Regions from separate parts of the Providencia manganoxydans genome, predicted to be linked through region 2. Evidence: predicted binding sites of a transcription regulator. Region 2 holds the regulator's gene; the other holds the start of a gene.
The links. The regulator PurR, encoded in region 2, represses purine synthesis genes. The targets are predictions, from matches to a motif close to CANGCAAACGTTTGCNTG.
Positions count from the first base shown of each region.

Region 1: a site for PurR is predicted at 2,526-2,543, ahead of purE (5-(carboxyamino)imidazole ribonucleotide mutase). Genes of this name have one in related genera too.

Region 1 covers NZ_CP067099.1:1,335,938-1,340,349, reverse strand. Annotated here, with positions in the region: gene cysS (cysteine--tRNA ligase) at 1-843, opposite strand, end outside; gene ppiB (peptidylprolyl isomerase B) at 1,248-1,742, shown strand; gene lpxH (UDP-2,3-diacylglucosamine diphosphatase) at 1,753-2,484, shown strand; gene purE (5-(carboxyamino)imidazole ribonucleotide mutase) at 2,626-3,144, shown strand; gene purK (5-(carboxyamino)imidazole ribonucleotide synthase) at 3,141-4,223, shown strand.
Region 2 covers NZ_CP067099.1:2,597,812-2,602,223, reverse strand. Annotated here, with positions in the region: gene punC (purine nucleoside transporter PunC) at 1-163, opposite strand, end outside; gene punR (DNA-binding transcriptional activator PunR) at 286-1,191, shown strand; gene purR (HTH-type transcriptional repressor PurR) at 1,195-2,220, opposite strand; gene cydH (cytochrome bd-I oxidase subunit CydH) at 2,491-2,574, shown strand; gene sodB (superoxide dismutase [Fe]) at 2,648-3,226, opposite strand; gene JI723_RS11650 (Grx4 family monothiol glutaredoxin) at 3,710-4,057, shown strand; gene rnt (ribonuclease T) at 4,149-4,412, opposite strand, start outside.

The sequences.
Region 1 (4,412 bases), 1.3 Mb from region 2:
CAGTACATCACGGATAGTAAAGAAGTTGTTCAGCGATTTAGACATTTTTTCGCGATCAACCATCACCATGCCTGAATGCATCCAGTAATTGACATATGGACCATCATGCGCACATGACGATTGCGCGATTTCATTTTCATGATGTGGGAACATCAGATCAGAACCGCCACCATGAATATCAAAATGGTTGCCTAAAGCTTTGCTGTTCATCGCCGAACATTCGATATGCCAACCCGGACGGCCTAGGCCCCAAGGTGACTCCCAGCTAGGCTCCCCCTCTTTCGACATTTTCCACAACACAAAGTCCATTGGATTGCGTTTAATATCAGCGACTTCAACACGAGCGCCTGCTTGCAGCTGTTCCAGATCTTGGCGTGATAGCAAACCGTAGTTTTCATCGGTTTTAACTTCAAACATAACATCGCCATTATCTGCCACATAAGCATGACCACGTTGGATCAGCAACTCGGTGATTTCAATAATTTCTTTAATATGCTGTGTTGCACGTGGCTCGCTATCAGGACGTAAGATATTTAATGCATCAAAATCTTTATGCATTTCAGCCAACATACGGGTCGTCAGTTCTTCAACAGATTCACCATTTTCTGCTGCACGTTTGATGATTTTATCGTCAATATCAGTCACGTTACGCACATAGTTTAAATCATAGCCTAAATAACGCAGGTAACGGCTGATAGCATCGAATGCCACAAACGTACGCCCATGACCAATATGACACAAGTCGTAAATGGTAATGCCACACACGTACATCCCAATTTTTCCTGAGTGAATAGGCTTAAATTCTTCTTTTTGACGGCTCAGTGTATTAAAAATCTGTAGCATCTGATTATTCCATGTTATCTGTACGTGTGTTTTAGAGCATCGCTCGTTTGAGCGCATTATAGCTATAATTATAAAAGATATTAATTTTTATAAAATAACACAGTATTCAAACCTGAACACAGTAATAATGCAAGATTTAACCACAGTATTTATCCGTCTATACGCCAAATAATTCGCGTTGCAGGTAGACGACAAGTGAAGATAGGCGAGAAGCATAGATAAACGATGTGATTCCGCTAGCTGAGTGTCGTCAACACCGCTGCACTTGAAGGATTTCGGGTATATTTTTCATTAGCGGATCAAGCTCTGTCACTTCAAGTCGCGTTTCATCTGTGATATAAACTTTGTGACAACAACGCCTTCTTCAGAAGGTGTATAAAATACAATTATTCAGGATAGCTATTATGGTTACTTTTCATACCAATCACGGTGACATTGTTATTAAAACTTTTGACGATAAAGCTCCAGTAACCGTCGAAAACTTTTTAAATTACTGCCGTGAAGGTTTTTACGATAATACCATTTTCCACCGTGTTATTAACGGTTTCATGATCCAAGGTGGCGGTTTCGAACCAGGCATGAAGCAAAAAGACACTAAAGCACAGATCAAAAACGAAGCTAACAACGGCTTAAAAAACACTCGTGGTACGCTCGCAATGGCTCGTACTAACGACCCACATTCAGCGACAGCACAATTCTTCATCAACGTGGTTGATAACGACTTCCTAAACTTCCGTTCAGAGCGCCCAGATGGCTGGGGCTACTGCGTATTTGCAGAAGTGGTTGAAGGTATGGACGTGGTTGATAAGATCAAAGGTGTCTCAACAGGCAATAGCGGTTATCACCAAGACGTTCCACGTGAAGATGTTCTGATCGAAAAAGTGACTGTCGGTGAATAATTAGGCACACATGTCCACTTATATCATTGCAGATTTGCATTTGAGTGAAGATGAACCGGCGATCACCGCCGGTTTTATCAATTTTATTCATCAGCAAGCCATCCATGCCGACAGCCTATATATACTTGGTGATTTCTTTAATTATTGGATTGGCGATGATGACCAAACCGAACTTCACCAGCAAGTGGCAGACAGCCTAAAAATGCTCAGTGAACGAGGTATTCCTTGCTACTTTATCCATGGTAATCGTGACTTTTTATTGGGTCAACGCTATGCCAAACAGTGTGGCATGACAATCTTACCGCAAGAAACCTTACTTGAATTATATGGAAAGCGGATACTTATCTTGCATGGTGATACCTTATGCATTGATGATCAAGCCTATCAAGATTACCGCAAAAAAGTACACACCCCATGGATCCAACGTATTTTCCTGATGTTACCTTTATTTATTCGTCGCCGTATTGCGGAAAAAATGCGTAAAAATAGCCAATATGCCAGCAGTATGAAAGCCGAATCCATCATGGATGTGAACCCACAAGCCGTGATTAATGCTTTAAACCACCATCAAGCTGACTGGATGATCCACGGTCATACACACCGTCCTGCTATTCATGAGGTTACCGTGGGTGATAAACAGTGCTTCCGTGGTGTTTTGGGTGCATGGCACCATGAGGGTTCCGCATTTGTTATCGATAAACAAGGTATCGATTTAATTTTTTTCCCATTCCAACCTGAATAAATTATTCCCTCTAACACGCATTCGTTTGCTGATATTTTAACCACGCAAACGTTTTCCTTACTCAGTTACCATGATATGATCAGGGCAATTCATTTTTCCCACCTTACGGTGAAAATTTATTAACCACAGGGATCACACCACATGACTGCCCAAGTACCTGCTCAATCTGCGGCAAAAATCGCCATTGTTATGGGTTCTAAGAGTGACTGGACGACAATGCAACATGCTGCTGATGTATTAACTGAGCTGCAATTGCCGTTTCACGTTGAAATAGTCTCTGCGCACCGTACTCCAGACAAATTGTTTTCTTTTGCCGAGCAAGCTAAAGATAATGGATTCGATGTGATCATAGCAGGTGCTGGTGGCGCAGCCCATTTACCGGGTATGTTAGCGGCGAAAACCTTAGTGCCGGTATTAGGTGTTCCAGTACAGAGCGCGGCATTAAGTGGTGTTGATAGCCTTTATTCCATCGTACAAATGCCTAAAGGGATCCCTGTTGGCACATTGGCAATTGGTAAAGCAGGCGCAGCAAATGCGGCTCTTTTAGCAGCGCAGATCCTTGCTACCACTGACGCAACTCTGTTTGCTCGTTTAACCACATGGCGTGAAACACAAACTAATGATGTGCTAAATAATCCTGATCCTCGGGAGGCGCAATGAAACCGGTTTGTGTTCTTGGTAATGGTCAGTTAGGGCGAATGTTGCGCCAAGCAGGTGAACCTCTTGGTATCGCTGTCTTCCCTGTGGGTTTAGATGCAGAGCCTGAAGCCGTTCCTTATCAGCAAAGCGTGATCACCGCTGAAATTGAACGTTGGCCTGAAACACCATTAACTAAAGAGTTAGAACGCCATAATGCATTCATTAACCGTGATATATTTCCACGTTTAGCGGATAGGCTTCCACAAAAAACGCTGTTTGATTCATTACATTTAGCTACAGCGCCTTGGACAGCACTTGAGTCTAAATCACAATGGCCTGAGCTATTTGCCACACTCGGTGATTTTTTGATCGTGAAACGTAGGACTGGCGGCTATGATGGGCGCGGCCAATGGCGAGTTCGCCCCGGTGATGAAACCAGCCTCCCAGATGAAATCTACGGTGAATGCATTGTCGAGCAAGGGATCCCATTTGATGCTGAAATCTCTGTGATTGGTGCGCGTAATCGCGCTGGTGAGTGTGTGTTTTATCCTATCACCCATAACCTTCACCAAGAGGGCATTTTACGTACCAGTGTCGCCTTTCCTAAAACATCTAACCCACAACAACAGCAAGCTCAACAAATGTTAAGCGCTGTCATGAATGAGCTCAATTATATTGGTGTGATGGCAATGGAGTGTTTTGTGGTTGGCGATAAATTACTGATTAATGAAATTGCACCTCGTGTACACAACAGCGGCCATTGGACGCAAAATGGCGCTTCGATTAGCCAATTTGAACTACATTTACGCGCTATTTTAGACTTACCGATGCCATCACCTGAAGTGTTTAGCCCATCCGTTATGGTGAACTTGATTGGTACAGCAGTAAACGCACAATGGTTAAGTTTACCGTTAGTCCATTTGCACTGGTATGAAAAAGAAGTGCGTCCTGCTCGCAAAGTGGGCCATTTAAACCTAACACACAGCGATAGTTTAGCGCTGATAAATACTCTCACGTCCTTAGTGAGTATGCTGCCAAATGAGTATAAAATTGGCATTGAGTGGGCTAATACAAAATTAGGCTGGTATCGAAGCAAATAAACAGCGAAAATAGCCACACTCGTCATATTTCAAGATGCAGCACTGTGTATTTAGGTATGGTGAGCTATTGCTCACTCGTACTTAGCCACATGCCTATGTCTGCTCTTAGCGACTTACTCGTTTGTCGACTAGCTGCACCTCGAATTATTTAGAGTATAGATAATACAATGCCCGATTTTTCGGGCATCT
Region 2 (4,412 bases):
AGATACTTAAGGAGGCGCTAATTGCCCCTTCAGTGGTATTTAATGCCGTTTGCATAGAGCCAAATGCAGGGAGGTACATATCGATGGCTAGAAACCCTAACATGCTCAGTCCAGCAAGGTAGAGCATAAAACCTGGGGAGTTTTTCGTCACAGTATTTGTCATAGCGATTTACTTTCTAGAGTTTACAAAATTGTTAATATGTACGCTATTGTATAGGCTATATTTTTACATTGTGAAACGGTAATATTTGGATCCTGCTATCAAAATTTTTGAAAGGTATCGTTATGTGGTCAGCGCATGCGTTAGAAGTGATTGATGCGGTTGCAAGAACCGGGAGTTTTAGTGGCGCAGCAGAGGAATTACATCGTGTCCCTTCCGCAATTAGCTATACCGTTAAGCAAGTGGAGGAATGGCTTGCTGTACCAATATTTGAACGCCGTCATCGCGATGTCGTCTTGACGGAAGCTGGGGAGATATTTATCAAGCAAGGGCGCTCAGTCATCAAAAAAATGACACAAACGCGTCATCAATGCCAACAGGCAGCTAATGGTTGGAGAGGGCAGTTTAGTATTGCTGTTGATTGTATTGTGAAACCTCAACGGACACAGCAACTGATATTAGATTTCTATCGTCATTTTCCGGATATCGAATTATATATTCACCCTGAAGTTTTTAATGGTGTATGGGATGCATTGGCTGATGGTCGAGTGGATGTAGCAATTGGGGCAACCAGAGCTTCACCCATCGGAGAACGTTACAGTTTTCGTGATATGGGCTTTATGTCATGGTGGTGTGTTGCAGCGCCAAATCACCCATTGGCAAAAATTGAAGGGAAACTAACAGATGATCAAATGCGTGATTACCCGAGTTTATGCCTTGAAGATACTTCAAGAAATCTTCCTAAAAGAGATACATGGGCATTAGATAACCAACGGCGCCTTGTGGTACCTTATTGGGAAGATGGTATGGTGTGTTTAGTTAATGAGCTGTGTGTCGGCATGGTTCCGGAACATCGCGCAGCGCCGTATTGTACGCAGGGTAAGTTAGTCCCATTAGAGTTATCACAGCCTTTTCCACCAAGCCCTTGCTGCTTAACTTGGGTTGAAAAAAATACATCACCAGCGTTGAGTTGGTTACTTGAATATCTTGGAGACAGTCAAACTCTCAACGCTGAGTGGTTAGCACCTTAACGGTTAACGGCGATAATCAATAAATGGTCCATCAGCAACAGAACGGCGCTCGACTAAACGTGGGTGCACTTCAATGGTTTGTGCGTCTTCACGCTTATTCACGATACGGTCGAGTAGCATAGTAAAGGCCATTTGGCCTAGACGTTCTTTGGGCTGGTGGATAGTGGTGAGTGCAGGGGTAAAATAGCGTGCATTACGCACATTATCATAGCCAATGATAGAAATATCTTGTGGAACACGCAGCCCCATCTCATCGGCAGCGCAAATGGCTCCCATAGCCATAATATCACCACCACAAAAGACCGCTGTTGGTTTTTGTTTGTTACTTAAGATTTGCATCATTGCTTTATAGCCGGACTCAGGTTCAAAGTCTCCCTGTACAATCCACTCATCACGTAAAGTGACTTTGGCTTCTTCCATTGCTTTTCGGAAGCCGGTGAGGCGACCAATCCCCGTGTTCCGCTCAAGTGAGCCTGGGATCACCCCAATATCACGATGCCCACGATCAATTAAGTAACGACCCGCCAAGTAACCACCATGAAATGAATTATCAATAATGCTATCAGTAAAATCACCTCGCGACGTCCCCCAATCCATAACGACCATAGGGATATTACGGTAATCTTCTAACATGCTAATGAGCTTTTCTGGGTACTCAGAGCACATCACCAGAAGGCCATCAACACGTTTTTGAGCAAGCATTTGTAAGTAAGCTTGCTGTTTACCTAAGTTATTATGTGAGTTACAAAGAATGAGTGTGTAACCTTTTTCATAACAACTGTTTTCGACAGATTCAATAACTTCTGCGAAATAAGGGGCTTCGCTCGATGTGGCAAGTAAGCCAATCGACTTAGTATGGTTAACTTTTAAACTACGAGCAACAGCACTTGGCGAATAGTTGAGTTCTTTTATCGCAGCCCAAACAGCAGCCTTAGTATCATCGGCTACGAAGCGCGTTTTATTAATTACATGGGATACAGTTGTGGTGGAGACATTAGCACGCTTCGCCACATCTTTAATCGTTGCCATGGGAAAAAAAAACTCCTGACCAATAATCGGTCTTGTTATGAATACTTATTAAAAATTACCAGCATATTGAGGCATAGTTACTTAACTGGCAATAATTTAGCGATTTGTTATGGATTTTGTCTGATCTAGCGCAAAAACAAAAGAAATAATTGATGTTATAACCTGTGATATAGACACTGGTTTTTATAAATCGTCATGTCATACTTATTTAACCTTATACAGTATAGGGTCAAATGGCTGGTTAACTGTTCTTGATAATGAGAGGAACTCATGGATACAGATTTTAAATTCGGATTATTAGCAGCAATTGGTTCTTTGGCAGTGATCATCACATTTGCAATACATATTTTTTAATTTTGCCTTTAAATAGCAAAGGTAAGATCACAAAGGGCGAGCACTGCTCGCCCTAAATGTTGCCAAAAATCAGTTAAGCAAGATTTTCTTCAACAAATTTCCAGTTTACGAGTGACCAGAAGTTTTCTAAATATTTTGGACGTGCATTACGGTAGTCAATATAGTAAGCGTGCTCCCAAATATCGACTGTCAGGATAGGCTTATCATCACCAGAGATTGGTGTTGCAGCATTAGATGTATTAACAATTGCTAAGCTACCATCTGCTTTTTTCACTAACCAAGTCCAACCGGCACCAAAGTTTTTGATTGCTGCATCGGTAAATTGTTGTTTGAAGTCAGCGAATGAACCAAATGCTTTATTTATTGCATCAGCAACTTTACCTGTAGGTTCGCCGCCTGCATTTGGTGCTAAACAGTGCCAATAGAAAGTGTGGTTCCACACTTGTGCAGCATTGTTAAAAATGCCAGCATCAGAAGTTTTAATGATTTCTTCTAGGGATTTACCTTCGAAAGCGGTACCTTTTACTAAGTTGTTGAGGTTAACAACATAAGTATTGTGATGTTTGCCATAGTGGTACTCTAACGTCTCTTCAGAGATATAAGGTTCTAGTGCATTTTTTGCATAAGGTAGAGCGGGTAGTTCAAATGACATTGCGTACTCCTTGTTTGCGTTTTAAACAACACGTATGGGTGTGATGCTCAAAGTTGAGCGAGTAATTGTCTTTTTAATCATGTACATACTAAAATATAGCGCACTGTATGTATCATTTTATCGTCATTAGCGCATTATACCACAATAAAAATATGGTCATGTGCATCATTGTACTATATTAACAAATTCAGCATATAAATACATCGTAAAATCATATAGATAATAAAGCCTAAAATCACAAAATGCGTTTGCTAGAATAAAGCTAATTTGATTTAACTATCTTTAAAAGACTGATAGAGAAAAAATCCCTTTTTCTATTTGAGGGTGTTATAGTAATGCCCCTGTAAAACTGGCATATTGTATGAAACAATGTGTAGTAATATTTTCGGTCAAATATTCTCGCTTAGTAACAGTTGCATCATCTGCATTTGCGATTGTTTACTGACTGCAAAACCAGCACCCAAGCTTTAAGGAAGTAAAAAAATGACGACAATTGAAAGAATCGAACGCCAAATCAAAGAAAATCCAATTCTGCTGTACATGAAAGGCTCTCCTAAGCTTCCTAGCTGTGGTTTTTCTGCTCAGGCAGTTCAAGCTCTATCTGCTTGTGGTGAACGTTTCGCTTATGTCGATATTCTGCAAAATCCTGATATCCGTGCAGAACTACCAAAATATGCTAATTGGCCAACGTTCCCACAATTGTGGGTTGATGGTGAGTTAGTAGGGGGTTGTGACATTATCATGGAAATGTATCAGCGTGGTGAATTACAAGCACTGATTAAAGAAACAGCTGATAAGTATCGCTCAGCTGATGAGGCAAGTGCAGAGTAATTTCCCTGTAGAGATAGTCTAAATAATTCTAAGAAACCGTATTAGTCCCTGATTGGCTAATACGGTTTTTTGCTATGAGACGTTGAATCAACTAGTCTTGTTCGGCTAATGGCCACCCACCTAACTTTTTCCATTTATTGACTAATTCACAGAAAAGTAGGGCTGTACGGTTAGTATCATAGAGCGCACCATGTGCTTGCTTACCATCAAAGGGGATCCCTGCGGTAACACACGCTTTTGCTAAGATAGTCTGACCAAAGACTAGACCGCTTAGTGCAGCTGTATCAAAAGTTGCAAATGGATGAAAAGGATTGCGTTTTAGGCCCGCACGTTCAGCTGCATTCATGACAAAACT